DNA from 2 places in the Streptomyces sp. NPDC101160 genome. Region 1 is predicted to be linked to the other one. Evidence: predicted binding sites of a transcription regulator. Region 1 holds the regulator's gene; the other holds the start of a gene.

The links. The regulator HspR, encoded in region 1, represses chaperone genes until heat shock. The targets are predictions, from matches to a motif close to TTGAGNNNNNNNNNCTCAA.
Positions count from the first base shown of each region.
Region 2: the regulator HspR is predicted to act here: its motif matches at 7,340-7,358, upstream of lon (endopeptidase La).

Region 1 covers NZ_JBIWPJ010000006.1:231,179-239,340, reverse strand. Annotated here, with positions in the region: gene ACIRSU_RS20480 ((Fe-S)-binding protein) at 1-243, opposite strand, end outside; gene ACIRSU_RS20475 (sugar transferase) at 380-937, opposite strand; gene dnaK (molecular chaperone DnaK) at 1,156-3,000, shown strand; gene grpE (nucleotide exchange factor GrpE) at 3,000-3,635, shown strand; gene dnaJ (molecular chaperone DnaJ) at 3,669-4,850, shown strand; gene ACIRSU_RS20455 (heat shock protein transcriptional repressor HspR) at 4,855-5,319, shown strand; gene ACIRSU_RS20450 (helix-turn-helix transcriptional regulator) at 5,399-6,382, opposite strand; gene ACIRSU_RS20445 ((2Fe-2S)-binding protein) at 6,747-7,082, shown strand; gene ACIRSU_RS20440 (pyridoxamine 5'-phosphate oxidase family protein) at 7,187-7,600, opposite strand; gene clpB (ATP-dependent chaperone ClpB) at 7,723-8,162, shown strand, end outside.
Region 2 covers NZ_JBIWPJ010000004.1:483,114-491,275, forward strand. Annotated here, with positions in the region: gene ACIRSU_RS15195 (lysozyme) at 1-744, shown strand, start outside; gene ACIRSU_RS15200 (RNA-guided endonuclease InsQ/TnpB family protein) at 1,131-2,282, opposite strand; gene ACIRSU_RS15205 (DUF397 domain-containing protein) at 2,334-2,603, opposite strand; gene ACIRSU_RS15210 (Scr1 family TA system antitoxin-like transcriptional regulator) at 2,585-3,418, opposite strand; gene ACIRSU_RS15215 (glutamate--cysteine ligase) at 3,680-4,831, shown strand; gene lon (endopeptidase La) at 4,892-7,303, opposite strand; gene ACIRSU_RS15225 (TnsA-like heteromeric transposase endonuclease subunit) at 7,518-8,162, shown strand, end outside.

The DNA of each region.
Region 1 (8,162 bases):
GAAGAAGCCCACCGCCACGAACCAGTGCGCCACGCCGACAACGCCCCAGCGGTTCATCCGGGTGTGGCCGAGGAACTCCTTGACCAGCGTGACGGTGCGCTGCTTGGGGTCGCCGGTGCGCGTGCCCGCGGGCACCGGCTGACCGAGCCGCACGAAGCGGTAGATCTGCGCGATGGCGCGGCCGAACAGCGCGACGGCTACCACCGTGATGACGATCGACACGACGATCGCGGCGAGTTGCATGTGGGGCTCCTCGGGCGGGCCTCAGCTCGGGGCCTATCTAAGCCTGGGCCTACTAAGCGGTAACTTATTGAGTCCGTGCTGAGATTACCCGTTGGGGGCGCCGCACTGTAGCGGAGCTTGCGGTGATCTGTGTCGCTCAGGCAACCCTTGCCGTGCGGGCCGGTCTCCGGCCCGCCGTGCCGCCTGCCCTGCGACGTCTACGGACTGCTGGCAGCGTACGCGCCAGGATCGCCAGGTCCATCCCCAGCCAGTGATGGTCCACATAGTGGAGGTCCAGGAGCTCGCGCTCCTCCCACGGTAGCTCCGAGCGCCCGCTGATCTGCCACAATCCGGTCATTCCGGGCCGTACGGAGAGCCGGCGCCGCCCGTCGCCGGTGGACTCCCGGTGACCGGGGGCCAGCGGGCACGGCCCGACCAGTGACATCCGGCCCCGTACGACATGGAGCAGCAGCGGCAGCGAGGCCAGCGGGCTCTTCGTGCGGAAGGTCAGCAGCGTGAACGTGGTCCCGCCGCGGCCCGCGACCGGGCGGCGGCGCAGCACCGCGCCGGTGTCCCCGGTGCCCAGGGTCAGGGACAGGGCGACGGCGGCGATCAACGGGGACAGCAGGACGAGAAGCGCGAGCCCGACGGAGACGTCCAGGAGGCGCTTGACGTCCACTGTGCGCCTGACGTCCAGCGCGCGCTTCGCCGTCATCCATCCACACTTTCCGGTTCCGGGCGAGAACATGGGATATGTCCGGACCTTCTCACGGGTGGGTCCCGGTGGCGGGGAATGACGCGCGTCCGTCCTCCTGTTGAGTGGATCGCAGAGCGAAGAGTTGAGTCGGCTCCACTCAGGTCTGTTGACTCCCACTCGTCCCTCATGCATCCTTGAGTCAGTTCCACTCAAGTCAGTCAGCTGGAGGAATCGAAATGGCACGTGCGGTCGGCATCGACCTGGGTACGACTAACTCCGTCGTCAGCGTTCTGGAAGGCGGCGAGCCCACCGTCATCACCAACGCCGAGGGCGCCAGGACCACGCCGTCCGTCGTCGCCTTCGCCAAGAACGGCGAGGTGCTCGTCGGCGAGGTCGCCAAGCGTCAGGCGGTCACCAACGTCGACCGGACCATCCGGTCCGTGAAGCGCCACATGGGCACCGACTGGAAGATCGAGCTGGACGGGAAGAGCTTCAACCCGCAGCAGATGTCGGCCTTCATCCTCCAGAAGCTGAAGCGCGACGCCGAGGCGTACCTGGGCGAGAAGGTGACCGACGCGGTCATCACCGTCCCGGCGTACTTCAACGACTCCGAGCGCCAGGCCACCAAGGAGGCCGGCGAGATCGCGGGCCTCAACGTCCTGCGCATCGTCAACGAGCCGACCGCCGCCGCCCTGGCGTACGGCCTCGACAAGGACGACCAGACCATCCTCGTCTTCGACCTCGGTGGCGGCACCTTCGACGTGTCCCTCCTGGAGATCGGCGACGGCGTCGTCGAGGTGAAGGCCACCAACGGCGACAACCACCTCGGTGGTGACGACTGGGACCAGCGCGTCGTCGACTACCTGGTGAAGCAGTTCGCCAACGGCCACGGCGTCGACCTGTCCAAGGACAAGATGGCCCTGCAGCGTCTGCGCGAGGCCGCCGAGAAGGCGAAGATCGAGCTGTCCTCCTCCACGGAGACCACGATCAACCTGCCCTACATCACGGCGTCCGCCGAGGGCCCGCTGCACCTGGACGAGAAGCTCACCCGCGCCCAGTTCCAGCAGCTGACCGCCGACCTGCTCGAGCGCTGCAAGACCCCGTTCCACAACGTCATCAAGGACGCGGGCATCCAGCTCTCCGAGATCGACCACGTCGTTCTCGTCGGTGGCTCCACCCGCATGCCGGCCGTCGCCGAGCTCGTCAAGGAGCTGACCGGCGGCAAGGAGGCCAACAAGGGTGTGAACCCGGACGAGGTCGTCGCCATCGGCGCCACCCTCCAGGCCGGTGTCCTCAAGGGTGAGGTCAAGGACGTCCTGCTCCTCGACGTGACCCCGCTGTCCCTCGGCATCGAGACCAAGGGCGGCATCATGACCAAGCTGATCGAGCGCAACACCACGATCCCGACCAAGCGCTCCGAGATCTTCACGACGGCCGAGGACAACCAGCCGTCCGTGCAGATCCAGGTCTACCAGGGCGAGCGCGAGATCGCGGCGTACAACAAGAAGCTCGGCATGTTCGAGCTGACCGGTCTGCCGCCGGCCCCGCGTGGCGTCCCGCAGATCGAGGTCGCCTTCGACATCGACGCCAACGGCATCATGCACGTGACCGCGAAGGACCTGGGCACGGGCAAGGAGCAGAAGATGACCGTCACCGGCGGCTCCTCGCTGCCGAAGGACGAGGTCGACCGGATGCGCCAGGAGGCCGAGCAGTACGCGGAGGAGGACCACCGCCGCCGCGAGGCCGCCGAGACCCGCAACCAGGGCGAGCAGCTCGTCTACCAGACGGAGAAGTTCCTCGCGGACAACGCGGAGAAGGTCCCGGCCGAGGTCAAGACCGAGGTCGAGACCGCGATCGCCGAGCTGAAGGAGAAGCTCAAGGGCGAGGACACCGCGGAGATCCGCACCGCCACCGAGAAGGTCGCGGCCGTCTCCCAGAAGCTCGGCCAGGCCATGTACGCCGACGCCCAGGGCGCCGCGGGTGCCGCCGGCGCCGAGGGTGCCCAGCAGGCCCACGCCGACGACGACGTCGTCGACGCCGAGATCGTCGACGAGGACAAGCCGAAGGGCGGCGCTGCCTGATGTCGGAGGAGACCCCGGGCTTCGAGGAGAAGCCCGACGTCCCCGCCGACGGCACGCCCGAGGAGCCGAAGGCCGCCGACTCCGCCGCGAAGGCGGAGGGGGCGGCCCCGGCCGGGGACGCTACGGACGTAGCCCTGCTGGCGCAGCTGGACCAGGCCCGTACGGCGCTCGGTGAGCGCACCGGTGACCTCCAGCGGCTCCAGGCCGAGTACCAGAACTACCGCCGCCGTGTGGAGCGGGACCGGGTCACGGTCAAGGAGATCGCCGTCGCGAACCTCCTGACCGAACTCCTTCCCGTGCTCGACGACATCGGCCGGGCCCGGGACCACGGCGAGCTCGTGGGCGGGTTCAAGTCGGTCGCCGAGTCCCTGGAGACCGTCGCCGCCAAGATGGGCCTCCAGCAGTTCGGCAAGGAGGGCGAGCCCTTCGACCCGACGATCCACGAGGCCCTGATGCACTCGTACGCGCCGGACGTCACCGAGACGACCTGCGTGGCGATCCTGCAGCCGGGGTACCGGATCGGGGAGCGCACCATCCGCCCCGCGCGGGTGGCCGTCGCCGAGCCGCAGCCGGGCGCGGCTCCGGCCGCCGGCAAGGCGGAGGAGTCCGACGACTCCGAGAAGGACAGCGATTAAGAGCCGTACCCGGGAGCGGGAGGAGGGACGTCGATGAGCACGAAGGACTTCGTCGAGAAGGACTACTACAAGGTTCTCGGCGTCCCCAAGGACGCCAGCGACGCCGAGATCAAGAAGGCGTACCGGAAGCTCGCCCGCGAGAACCACCCGGACGCCAACAAGGGCGACACCAAGGCCGAGGAGCGCTTCAAGGAGATCTCCGAGGCGGCCGACGTCCTCGGCGACCCGAAGAAGCGCAAGGAGTACGACGACGCGCGTGCCCTCTTCGGCAACGGCGGCTTCCGAGCGGGCGGCCCGGGCGCGGGCGGCTCGTTCAACTTCGACCTGGGCGACCTCTTCGGGGGCGCCCAGGGCGGGGCCGGCGGAGCCGGCGGCTTCGGCGGCGGCGGCCTCGGGGACGTCTTCGGCGGCCTGTTCAACCGGGGCGGCGGCGCGGGCGCGCGCACGCAGCCGCGGCGCGGCCAGGACATCGAGTCCGAGGTGACGCTCAGCTTCACCGAGGCCATCGAGGGCGCCACCGTCCCGCTGCGGATGTCCAGCCAGCAGCCCTGCAAGGCGTGTTCGGGCACCGGCGACAAGAACGGCACCCCGCGGGTGTGCCCGACCTGCGTCGGCACCGGACAGGTCTCGCGCGGCAGCGGCGGCGGCTTCTCGCTGACCGACCCCTGCCGGGACTGCAAGGGCCGCGGCCTGATCGCCGAGAACCCCTGCGAGGTCTGCCACGGCAGCGGCCGCGCCAAGTCGTCCCGCACCATGCAGGTGCGGATCCCGGCGGGCGTGTCCGACAACCAGAAGATCCGGCTGCGCGGCAAGGGCGCGCCGGGCGAGCGCGGCGGGCCGAACGGCGACCTGTACGTCGTCGTGCACGTCGACGCCCACCCGGTGTTCGGCCGCAAGGACGACAACCTCACCGTCACGGTGCCCGTCACGTTCGACGAGGCGGCGCTCGGCGGCGAGATCAGGGTGCCGACGCTGGGCGGCCCCGCGGTGACGCTGAAGCTGCCCGCGGGCACCCCCAACGGCCGCACCATGCGCGCCCGCGGCAAGGGCGCCGTCCGCAAGGACGGCACCCGCGGCGACCTGCTGATCACGGTCGAGGTCGCGGTGCCCACGGAACTCGACGACAAGGCACGTGAGGCCCTGGAGACGTTCCGCGAGGCAACGGCGGGCGAGGACCCCAGGGCAGAGCTGTTCCAGGCCGCGAAGGGAGCATGAGCAGATGGACCGTCGCCGACAGCCCGGATTTGGCGGTAGGGCCTACGAACTGACGGACGAGACCCCGGTGTACGTCATCTCGGTGGCGGCCCAGCTGTCCGGCCTGCACCCGCAGACGCTCCGTCAGTACGACCGCCTCGGCCTGGTCTCGCCGGACCGCACGGCGGGCCGGGGCCGCCGCTACTCGGCCCGCGACATCGAACTGCTGCGCACCGTCCAGCAGCTGTCGCAGGACGAGGGCATCAACCTGGCCGGCATCAAGCGCATCATCGAACTGGAGAACCAGGTCGCGGCCCTCCAGGCCCGCGTGGCCGAGCTGTCGACGGCGGTCGAGGGCGCGGCCCAGGCGATGCGCCAGCGCGAGGCCCAGGTCCACGCCTCGTACCGGCGTGACCTGGTCCCGTACACCGATGTGCAGCAGGCGAGCGCCCTGGTGGTGTGGCGCCCGGGGCACAAGCGCGGCGAGTAGGTCTCTCTGCCCGGACTCTCGTGACGAGGTCCCCTCCGCTTCGGCGGAGGGGACCTCGCGGCGTTCGGGGCGGCTCGGCTCAGTCGCGGTCGTCGAGGATGCCTGACTGGGCGATGAGGAAGCCGAGCTGGGCCCGGCTGCCGCTGCCGAGGGCCGCGGCGAGCTTGGCGATGTGGGCGCGGCAGGTGCGCACGTTCATGCCGAGGCGGCGGGCGATGGCCTCGTCGACGTGGCCTTCGACGAGGAGCCGGGCGATGGAGCGCTGGACGCCGCTGATGCCGTTCTTGGGCAGGGCGCCCGGGACCTGTTCGCCGAACGGGGTGGCGCGGGTCCAGGACTGCTCGAAGACGGTCGCGAGGTATTCGACGAGGCCGGGGTGGCGCAGTTCCAGGGCGACCTGGCGGTCCTGGCGGGCCGGGATGAGCGCGACCGTGCGGTCGATGATGATGAGCCGCTCGATGCTCTCCTCCAGGGTGCGCACCTGGAGCCGGTCCATGCCGGCCTGTTCCAGATAGACCTGCATGCCGGGACTGTGGCGCACGGTGTGCTGGTAGAGGGTGCGGACGCGGACGCCGCGGTCGAGCAGTGGCTGGATGCGGTTGAGCGCGGTGTTGAGGGTGTGTTCGCTGCGGCCGCCGCCCGGCTGGACGGTGAGCAGCTCCTCGGAGCACTCGGCGGTGGCCCGGCTGAGCACGGCGTCGATGCGGTGGATGCCCTCGAGGACGGTGATGGCGTGGGTCGTGGAAGGGTCCTGGGCGCTGATCGCCATGAACGGCTCGAATGTGCTGGACAGCTCCGTGGCCAGGGCGCGGCGGTCCTGGATCTCCCGTTCCAACGGCTGGACGAGCCGGGCGAGCGCCGCCGACGGTGGCACGGGCCTTAGCCATGACGGGTCGTCGGGGTCGGGGTGCAGCAGGTCCAGGTCCATGAGGCAGGGTGCGGCTTCTGCCTCGGTCCTGGTTATTCGCCCGATCCGCAACGCACTTGCGTACAAGTCCGATCCGGTTGCACAGAGGTCGACATGCCCGTGAGGATGTGTCGCTTCTGTCGGTTTATGCGGCATTTGCACACCCCCCAGGATCCTGTATTTCAGGAACATGATGCATTGCCTCGGTGGTGCGAGCGCAAAGACTGAGCCATCGTTTTGTGCGCGGGGGTAGAGGAAACCATCAAGTGAGGTCGAAGCCGCTCATGTCCAGGAAAATGCTTCGCTCGATACTTGCTTCCGTCTTCATTGGGGCGGCAGCAGTAGGAGCGCTGGCCGTCAACGACCCGGTGTGGGACAGCACGCCGGCCCACGTCGTCGCAGCTCCGAACGACCCGGTCTGGGACGTCGCACCGGCTGCCGACCGGGACCCTGGTTGGGACGTCGCCCCGGCCGCTCAGCTCGACCCCGTGTGGGACCTCGGTCCGGCGGGCGCGGGAGCATGACCGTGCCGCCGGACGACCGGTCCTTCCGACGGGAGATGGCCTCGGCATACCGCTCCGGGTGGCACTTCATCGATCTCGTCACGGCCATCCCCCACCGTGGCGACTCCTTGATGGTGACCCTCTTCGGAGAGCCGATCGTCGTCGCCCGCGAACAGGACGAGGACGTCCGTGCCTATCGGTGTCTGCGCCGCCCGCGCGGTGCGCCGCAGCCCGTTCGCTGTGCCATCCGGTACGGCATGATCTTCGTCAACCTCGATCAGCGTGACCATCAGCTGCTGGAGCCCCAGCTGGTCGACACGGAGACCATCACCGCCACCCCCCGCAGTGCCTGAACGATTCCCCCGTCGTTGTAGATCGTTCGGGCGCTTCCCCCACACAGCGGCGCCATCGCGGACCTGAAACGCGATGGCGCCGCTGTGCTTTTGCCGTCGGCCGGTTACGCCCGGCCCATCGCGCGGGTGAGCGCGATCTCGATGACGACGCGGTCCGGGTTCGGGGCCGGCACCCGGTTGTAGCGGGCCGCGTACCGGTCGACCGCGTCGGCGACGACCTCGGCCTCGGTGCGGATCCGCGCCACGCCCTCCAGCGTCGCCCAGCGCCCCTTGTCCACCTGGCAGACCGCCACCCGCGCGCCGTCCGGGCCCGCCGCCAGGACGTTGGCGACCTTGCGGCTGTGCTTGTTGGTGATGACCCGGGCGATGCCCTTCTCGCCGCCCTCCGGGTCGTACGTGACGCCCACCGCCACCACGTGCGGGGTGCCGTCCGGGCGCGGGGTCGTCAGGGTGCTCATGTGGTACTCGCGCCAGAAGCTGAGGTACGAGTCGCTGGGCTTGCTCGGGTCGATGGCCATGTCTCGGAAACTACTCCGGGGAGGGCTCCACCCGATACCTTGAGCGGAATAGACTCAACTTTGTGTAGGTTGGATGAGTCATAGGAGCTGTCGCAGTCGAAGACCAGGAGGAGACCCCGCACGTGGACGCCGAACTGACCAACAGGAGCCGGGACGCGCTGAACGCGGCGAGCAGCCGCGCCGTGTCCCAGGGGCACGCCGATCTGACCCCCGCGCACCTTCTGCTTGCGCTGCTCGCGGGTCAGGACAACGAGAACATCACCGACCTGCTCGCCGCCGTCGAGGCCGACCAGGCCGCCGTGCGCTCCGGTGCGGAGCGGCTGCTCGCCGCGCTGCCCAGCGTCACCGGGTCCACGGTCGCGCCCCCGCAGCCCGACCGCGAGCTGCTCGCCGTCATCGCCGACGCCGCCGAGCGCGCGAAGAAGCTCGGCGACGAGTACCTGTCGACCGAGCACCTGCTGATCGGCATCGCCGCCAAGGGCGGCCGGGCCGGCCAGGTCCTCGACCAGCAGGGCGCCACCGCCCGACGGCTCCAGGACGCCTTCGAGAAGGCGCGCGGCGC
Region 2 (8,162 bases), on a different contig from region 1:
GCCCGTGCCGCCGCCGCCCAGAAGACCCCGGCACGCGGCTCCGCCTGGATGGGCATGGGCGTCATCGCCCACGACGGCCAGGGCGGCAAGCCCGCCGGCGGCGTCTCGCTCCAGGCCGGCCAGACCGAGGGCGTCGACGTGTCCAGTCACAACGGGAACGTGGACTGGGCGACGCTGTGGAACAGCGGAGTCAGGTGGGCCTACGTCAAGGCGACGGAAGGCACGTACTACAAGAACACCTACTTCACCCAGCAGTACAACGGCTCGTACAACGTGGGCATGATCCGCGGCACGTACCACTTCGCGACGCCCGACACGACGAGCGGGGCGACGCAGGCGGACTACTTCGTGAACAACGGCGGCGGCTGGTCCGGGGACGGCAAGACCCTGCCGGGCGCGCTGGACATCGAGTGGAACCCGTACGGCGCGACCTGCTACGGCAAGACGCAGTCCGGGATGGTGGCCTGGATCCAGGACTTCGTGAACCGCTACAAGTACCGGACCGGCCGGGACCCGGTGATCTACACGGCGACGAGCTGGTGGACCCAGTGCACCGGCAACTACGGCGGCTTCGCGTCCACCAACCCGTTGTGGATCGCGCGCTACGCGACGGACGTCGGTACGCTGCCGGCGGGCTGGGCGTACTACACGATGTGGCAGTACACCTCGTCCGGCCCGACGGTGGGCGACCACAACCACTTCAACGGCGACTACTCGCGGGTGCAGGCGCTGGCGAACGGCTGAGCCGACCTACGCGAACGACCGGCGGGGCTCCGGAACCCCGCCGGTTTCGCACTCCCGCGCTCTGCTGGCGCCCGGCTGCGGCCTCGGCGGCCGCACTCACCGCCCTCACCTCGGCGGTCGCCCAGGCCTACGGCGCCGTCTTCAACCGCTGAGCAGAATCGCCGCCTGCTGCACGAAGGCCCTGAGCCCCCCCCCGACGCGCAGCTGTGTAAGAACCTCGTCGCCGTCTCGGCACCCAGCCGCTGTACGACTGGAACGAGCTGGCATCCTCCCGGTCCTGAAGGACCGGGGTTCCATCCGCCCGCATGGTGCGGGCCCTGGCGGGTTCCTGTTTCATCACGCACCGCCCTGGCTAGGCAGGGTCTTACACGCGCTCCGCAGGCGTTTTACCTCTCGGCCTGCCCGGCCGCGAAGATCCGTCGCCCTTCGGCACGGACGTTGGACTCGGCATTCTCGTCCCGGTCGTGGCGCGCTCCACACGAGCACACCCACCACCGAATGCTCAGGCCCTCCAGTCCCTTCGGCCCTTCGACGGAGCCGCACACGGAGCACAACTGTGTGGACGGGAAGAACCGGTCCACCTTGGCGAAGCCGCGCCCGTACCGGGCGCACTTGGCTTCCAGAGTGCGGACGAACATGCCCAGGGACTGGTCGTGGACGGACTTGGCGCGCTTGCCCTTCTTCGATCCCATACCCTTCACGTTCAGATCCTCCAGATAGACCGCTTGGCTTTCGCGGACGATCCGGGTGGTTTCCTGCTCGATGAAGTCGCGGCGCTGGTCCGCAATTCTGGCGTGGATCTTCGAGACGGCGAGTTTCGCCTTCCGGTAGTTGCTGGAGCCTTTCTCAGCGCGGAACAGCTTCCGCTGCGCCCGGCGGAGCTTCTTCTCCTGGCGGCGGAAAAACTTCGGGCTGCTGATCTTCCGGCCACGCAGGACCGCGTAGGAGGACAGACCGAGGTCGATACCCGTCTCGGTGTCGTCCAGGTCCAGTTCCGGGAGCGGGGTGTCCTCGGTCTCGACCACGAACGAGGCGAAGTACCTTCCGGCCGGGTCCTTGACGACCGTGACCGAGGACGGGCCGGAAGGCAGCGGCCTGGACCAGCGGACCTCCACATCGCCCAGCTTGGCGATAAACAGCCGGCCGCTGGGACGCAGAACGAACCCGTTGCGGGTGAGCCGGATCGACTGCCGCCCCGTCTTCTTCTTCATTTTCGGCGGAGCGATCTTCGGCCCCTGCCGCACACCGCGCTTGGAGGCGAAGAAGTTCCGGTAGGCGGTGTGCAAGTCCTGTAAGGACTGCACCAACGCCACCGACGGGGCCTCCTTCAGCCACTCCCGCTCGGGGGTCTTCTTCGCGGCGGTGATCACCATCTTCTGCAAGGTGACATCGGAGATGTACGGCTCGCCGTTCCGCCACGCGGCCCGACGCTCCCGCAGAGCGTCGTTGTAGACCACCCGGGCACAGCCGAAGAAGCGAGCCAGATCCCGCTGCTGCCGGGCAGTCGGATAGATCCGCTCGTTGTACCGCAACTTCATGACTCACCTCCCCGGACCGGTCGGGATCAAGACAACATGATTTCGCTTCTCTCAGCCCTTGAGGGCGGCGACGAAGGACGCCCAAGCCGGCGCGGCCACCACGAGGACCGGGCCGGCCGGCACCTTGCTGTCCCGGACGGGGACGACGCCGGGGACGCCGTCGAGGACCTCGACGCAGGATCCGCCGTCGCCGTCGCTGTAGCTGCTCTTGCGCCAGGCGGCGCCCGCGAAGTCGTAGGTGACTTCGACGCACTCGCCGCCGTCGCCGTCGCTGTAGGAGCTCTTGAACCAGTGGGCGTGGGTCAGGTCGTAGGCGCGCATCGTCTGTAGTCCTCCGCCGCCGATTCGATCAGGGCCAGGGACGCCTCCGGCGACAGCGCGGCGGCCCTGAGCAGATCGTAGGCGGCCAGTGCGCGCTTCACCACAGCCGGATCGTCCAGCAGATTGCCCGAATACACCGCCTCCGTATAGGCCGTTGGCGGCTGGTCCTCGAACTCCATCAGCTGGATCATCTTCCCCATCTGGGGATAGGCACCGGCCGCGAACGGCAGCACCTGGATCAGCGCCTTGCGCTCGCGCGAGGCCGCCAGGAGCTGGTCAAGCTGTTCGGCCATGACCGCCGGACTGCCGACCGGGATGCGCAGCACCGTCTCGTGCAGGATCACCCAGTACATGGGCCGGGTCGCGTCCTTGAGGATTGCGGCCCGGTCCATCCGGCCCCGGACCTTCTCCTCCAGGTACTCATCGGTGGCGAGCGGATTGCTGGCGAGGGTGACGGCCCGTGCATAGGCAGGCGTCTGGAGCAGTCCGGGAACGGTGGTGGGCGCGAAGGCGCAGATCTTCGTCGCCCAGACCTCCAGCTCCGCCGCCGCCTGGAAATACGACGCGTACGGTGACCGATTGATCAGCTTCCGCCACGTCCGTTCGAACAGGCCCCCCGTCTTCAGCACGTCGTCGAACAACTTCGCCAGATCCAGCTGCGGTTTCCGGATTCCCTGTTCAAACAGGCCGATGTACGCCGACGAGACGAACACCCGCGCGCCCAACTCGCTCTGCGTGAGTCCCGCCGCCTCGCGGCGCTCCTTCAGCAGCTCGCCGAAGAACTCCCACGCTTCCTGCCGTTTCGCCTGACCCATGGCTCAACTCCCCGACCCGCCAGTTCAGTTGCCACCCCCGTAGCCGCTCCCGACCCTACGGATTCACCGGCCGCCCCGATACGCAAATGCGCGAAATTCACTCGAACGGGATTCACGCGGACGTCCTCCCTTCGGGTGTCGATTTCACGCCATCCGTACCAGAACAAGCGGAGTCGGGTCATCCGTGGACGTCCTTCGGGAATGCTCTGTTCGAACGGCCGTCAGCGCACGTCGTCCGAACCGTGAAGGAGAGAGCACTCCATGCGGAATGAGGAGCGGTGGGAGTACCACCGCGGGCAGGGACTGCGCACGATCGGGGTCGAGGAGGAGCTGCTCCTGGTCGATCCCACGACCGGGCTCCCCCAGCCACTGTCCGGGACCGTCACCGAGATCGCCGCCTGGCACGCCGATGTGCGGCCGGAGGCGGACCGGGGCGAGCCGGTGAAGCCCGAGTTGTACTGCGAGATGCTGGAGATCGGCACCAGGCCGTGCGCGACGGCGGACGAGCTGGCCGATCAGCTGCGTCAGGCCAGGGCCAACGCCGCGGCCGCGGCCAAGGAGGCCGGGGTGGCGGTCGCGGCGCTCGCGACAGCGCCGATGCGCTTCGAGCAGGTCCTCAACCCGGCGGACCGCTATCGGCGCTTCGAGGACCGGTACGCCCGGCTCATCGACGACAAGCTCACCTGCGCCTGTCACGTCCATGTCCACCTCACCTCGCCGGAGGAGGGCGTCGGTGTCCTGGACCGGATCCGGCCCTGGCTCGCGCCGCTGCTGGCGCTCAGTGCGAACTCGCCGTTCTGGCAGGGCGAGGACACCGGGTACGCGAGCTGGCGCCACCAGCTGTGGTCGCGCTGGCCGATGGCCGGGCCCGCCGAGCTGTTCGGCGACGTCGACGCGCTGGAGGAGACCACGCGGGCGATGCTGGCGAGCGAGGTGCTGGTCGACGACCACATGGTCTACTTCGACGCCCGGCTGTCCCGCAGCTATCCGACGGTGGAGGTACGGGTCGGCGACGTGTGCCTGCACGCGGAGGACGCCCTGCTGCTCGGGCTCCTGGTCCGCGCCCTGGTGGAGACCGAGGCCCGGGCCTGGCGGGCCGGGGTGGAGGCCGACCCGGTGCCGACCGTCCTCCTGCGCCTGGCCGCCTGGCAGGCCAGCCGTTATGGCCTGGGCGACCGGCTGCTGGATCCGAAGACCTGGCGGCCTGCCCCGGCCTCCGACGTCCTCGGGGCTCTGATCGACCATGTCACGCCGGCGCTGCGGGACGCGGGCGACCTCGACCGGACCGTGCGCGGCACCGAGCTGGTCCTCGCCCGGGGCACCGGGGCCGACCTCCAGCGCGCGGCGCACACCGGTGGCGCGAGCCTGGCCCCGGTCGTCGCCGACGCCGTGCGGCGTACGAACCCCGCATAGCTCGAACGGTGGGACGCCCTCCGCGCGGGAGGGCGCCCCACCGTCAGCCGCTCGGGTGCCTTACGCCGCCGCGCTCACCGCGACCGCCGCCGGGGTCAGGGCGATCTCCAGGACCTGGCGGACGTCCGTGACCGGGTGGACCTCCAGCTTCTCCAGGATCTCGGCGGGGACGTCGTCGAGGTCGGCCTCGTTCCGCTTGGGGATCACGACGGTCGTGATGCCCGCGCGGTGGGCGGCGAGGAGCTTCTGCTTCAGGCCGCCGATGGGCAGGACGCGGCCGGTGAGGGAGACCTCGCCGGTCATCGCGACGTCCGTGCGGACCAGCCGGCCCGACAGGAGCGAGGCGAGGGCCGTCGTCATGGTGATGCCGGCGCTCGGGCCGTCCTTCGGGACCGCGCCCGCCGGGAAGTGGATGTGCACGCCGCGGTCCTTCAGGCCGGTGACGGGCAGCTCCAGCTCGGCGCCGTGCGAGCGCAGGAAGGAGAGCGCGATCTGCGCCGACTCCTTCATCACGTCGCCCAGCTGACCGGTGAGGGTCAGACCCGCCCCGCCCGTCTCCGGGTCGGCGAGCGAGGCCTCCACGAAGAGGACGTCGCCGCCGGCGCCGGTCACGGCCAGACCGGTGGCGACACCGGGGACGGACGTGCGGCGCTCGGCCGGGTCCTGGGCGGACTCGGGCACGTGGTGCGGGCGGCCGATCAGGTCGCGCAGCTGGCCCTCGCCGATGGTGAACGGGAGCTCCCGCTCGCCCAGTTCGTGCTGGGCGGCCACCTTGCGGAGGAGTCGGGCGATCGAGCGCTCCAGGGTGCGGACGCCCGCCTCCCGGGTGTACTCGCCGGCCAGCTTGCGCAGCGCCGACTCCTCCAGGACGACCTCGCCCTTCTCCAGGCCGGCCCGCTCCAGCTGCCGGGGCAGCAGGTGGTCACGGGCGATGACGACCTTCTCGTCCTCGGTGTAGCCGTCGAGGCGGACCAGCTCCATGCGGTCGAGCAGGGCCTCCGGGATGGCCTCCAGGACGTTCGCCGTCGCGAGGAACACGACGTCGCTCAGGTCGAGTTCGACCTCCAGGTAGTGGTCGCGGAAGGTGTGGTTCTGCGCCGGGTCGAGGACTTCGAGGAGGGCCGCCGCCGGGTCGCCCCGGAAGTCGGAGCCGACCTTGTCGATCTCGTCGAGCAGCACCACCGGGTTCATGGACCCGGCCTCCTTGATCGCCCGGACGATCCGGCCGGGCAGCGCGCCCACGTACGTCCGCCGGTGGCCGCGGATCTCGGCCTCGTCCCGGACGCCGCCGAGGGCGACGCGGACGAACTTCCGGCCCATGGCGTGCGCGACGGACTCGCCGAGCGAGGTCTTGCCGACGCCGGGCGGGCCGACGAGGGCGAGCACGGCGCCGCCGCGACGGCCGCCGACGACGCCGAGGCCGCGCTCGGCGCGCCGCTTGCGCACGGCCAGGTACTCGGTGATGCGCTCCTTCACGTCCTCCAGGCCCGCGTGCTCGGCGTCCAGGACGGCCTTGGCGCCCTGGATGTCGTACTGGTCCTCGGTGCGCTCGTTCCACGGCAGTTCGAGGACGGTGTCGAGCCAGGTGCGGATCCAGGACCCCTCCGGGGACTGGTCGCTCGCCCGCTCCAGCTTCTCGACCTCCTTGAGGGCCGCCTCGCGGACCTTCTCGGGCAGGTCGGCGGCCTCGACGCGGGCGCGGTAGTCGTCGGACTCGTCGCCCTCCTTCTCGCCGTTGAGCTCACGCAGCTCCTTGCGCACGGCTTCGAGCTGGCGGCGCAGCAGGAACTCGCGCTGCTGCTTGTCGACGCCCTCCTGGACGTCCTTGGCGATGGTCTCGGCGACGTCCTGCTCGGCCAGGTGCTCGCGCAGCTGCGAGGTGGCGAGCTTGAGGCGGGCGACCGGGTCGGCGGTCTCCAGGAGTCCCAGCTTCTGCTCCACCGTCAGGAACGGGGAGTAGCCCGCGTTGTCGGCGAGCGCGCCGACGCCCTCGATCTGCTGGACGCGGTCGACGACCTGCCAGGCGCCGCGCTTCTTCAGCCAGCTCGTGGCCAGCGCCTTGTACTCCTTGACGAGCTCGGTCACCGAGCCGGGCAGCGGCTCCGGCACTGTCTCGTCGACGACGGTGCCCTCGACCCACAGCGCCCCGCCGGGCCCGGTCGTCCCGGCCCCGATGCGCACGCGGCCGCGGCCGCGGATCAGCGCGCCGGGATCGCCGTCGGACAGCCGCCCGACCTGCTCGACCGTGCCGAGCACACCGGTGCCCGCGTAGGTCCCGTCCACCCGGGGCACGAGCAGCACCCTGGGCTTCCCGGTCCCACCGCGCGCGGCGGCCTGCGCGGCCTCGACAGCTGCCCGCACGTCGTTGTCGGACAGGTCCAGCGGCACCACCATTCCGGGCAGCACGACCTCGTCGTCGAGCGGCAGCACAGGCAGAGTGAGCGGCGCGGACGCCATGGACTCAGAAGCCATGATCTCCCCTTCGGCAGTCAATCGCAGTCAATCAAGTTGAGCTATGCCGACTCAATGCATGTGAGCGCGGGATTGTTCCCCGCCCCGCGTTCGCTCTGAGCGATCACTCGTCCCGTGTCCTTTGCCGTGGATCCCTTCGCTTTGCAGCTCCATGTTTCGTCTGGTCGTTCGCTTTGCGGAGTGACCTTTCGTCCCCGGCTCGGGTTAGCGAGTCATGGCAGGTTCGTTAGGGGTACTGCCGGGTGGTGCCTACGGGCCGCCGGCGGAGGGGTTCGAGGTCGCGTACGCCGACCGGGACGGGTCTGAGTTTCGTCGCACGCTGGTGGACGCCTGGACAGTGCGGTTCGAGGATGTCGCGCCGGTACGCGCGTTCAAGTCGTACAGAGGCCAGCGGCATCTGCCGGGCTTGTGGTGGTCGTCCACGGTGGGCAGGCACATTGGATACGAGTCCTGGCTGGAGCGCGATCACGTGATGCTGCTGGACTTCGACCCGTCGGTGGTGGGGATCTCGTCTCAGCCGTTCTGGCTGTTCTGGCAGTCCGACGCGGGCAAGGGCATCTCGCATGCGCCGGACTACTTCGCCCGCCGCGAGAACGGCACGGCGGTGGTGGTCGACTGCCGTCCGGCGGATCGGCGTAAGCCCCGGGACGTGGTGAAGTTCGAGGCGACGCAGGCAGCCTGCGCCCAGGTGGGATGGGAGTTCCGGCTGGTGGGGGCGCCGGATGTGATCGTGGTGCGCAATGTGCGCTGGTTGGCGGGCTACCGCCACCCCCGGCACCGGTTGGAACCTGTGGCCTCCGAGCTACTGGCGGTGTTCGCCGAGCCACATCCAGTGATGGGCGGGGCCTCGGCGGTGGGG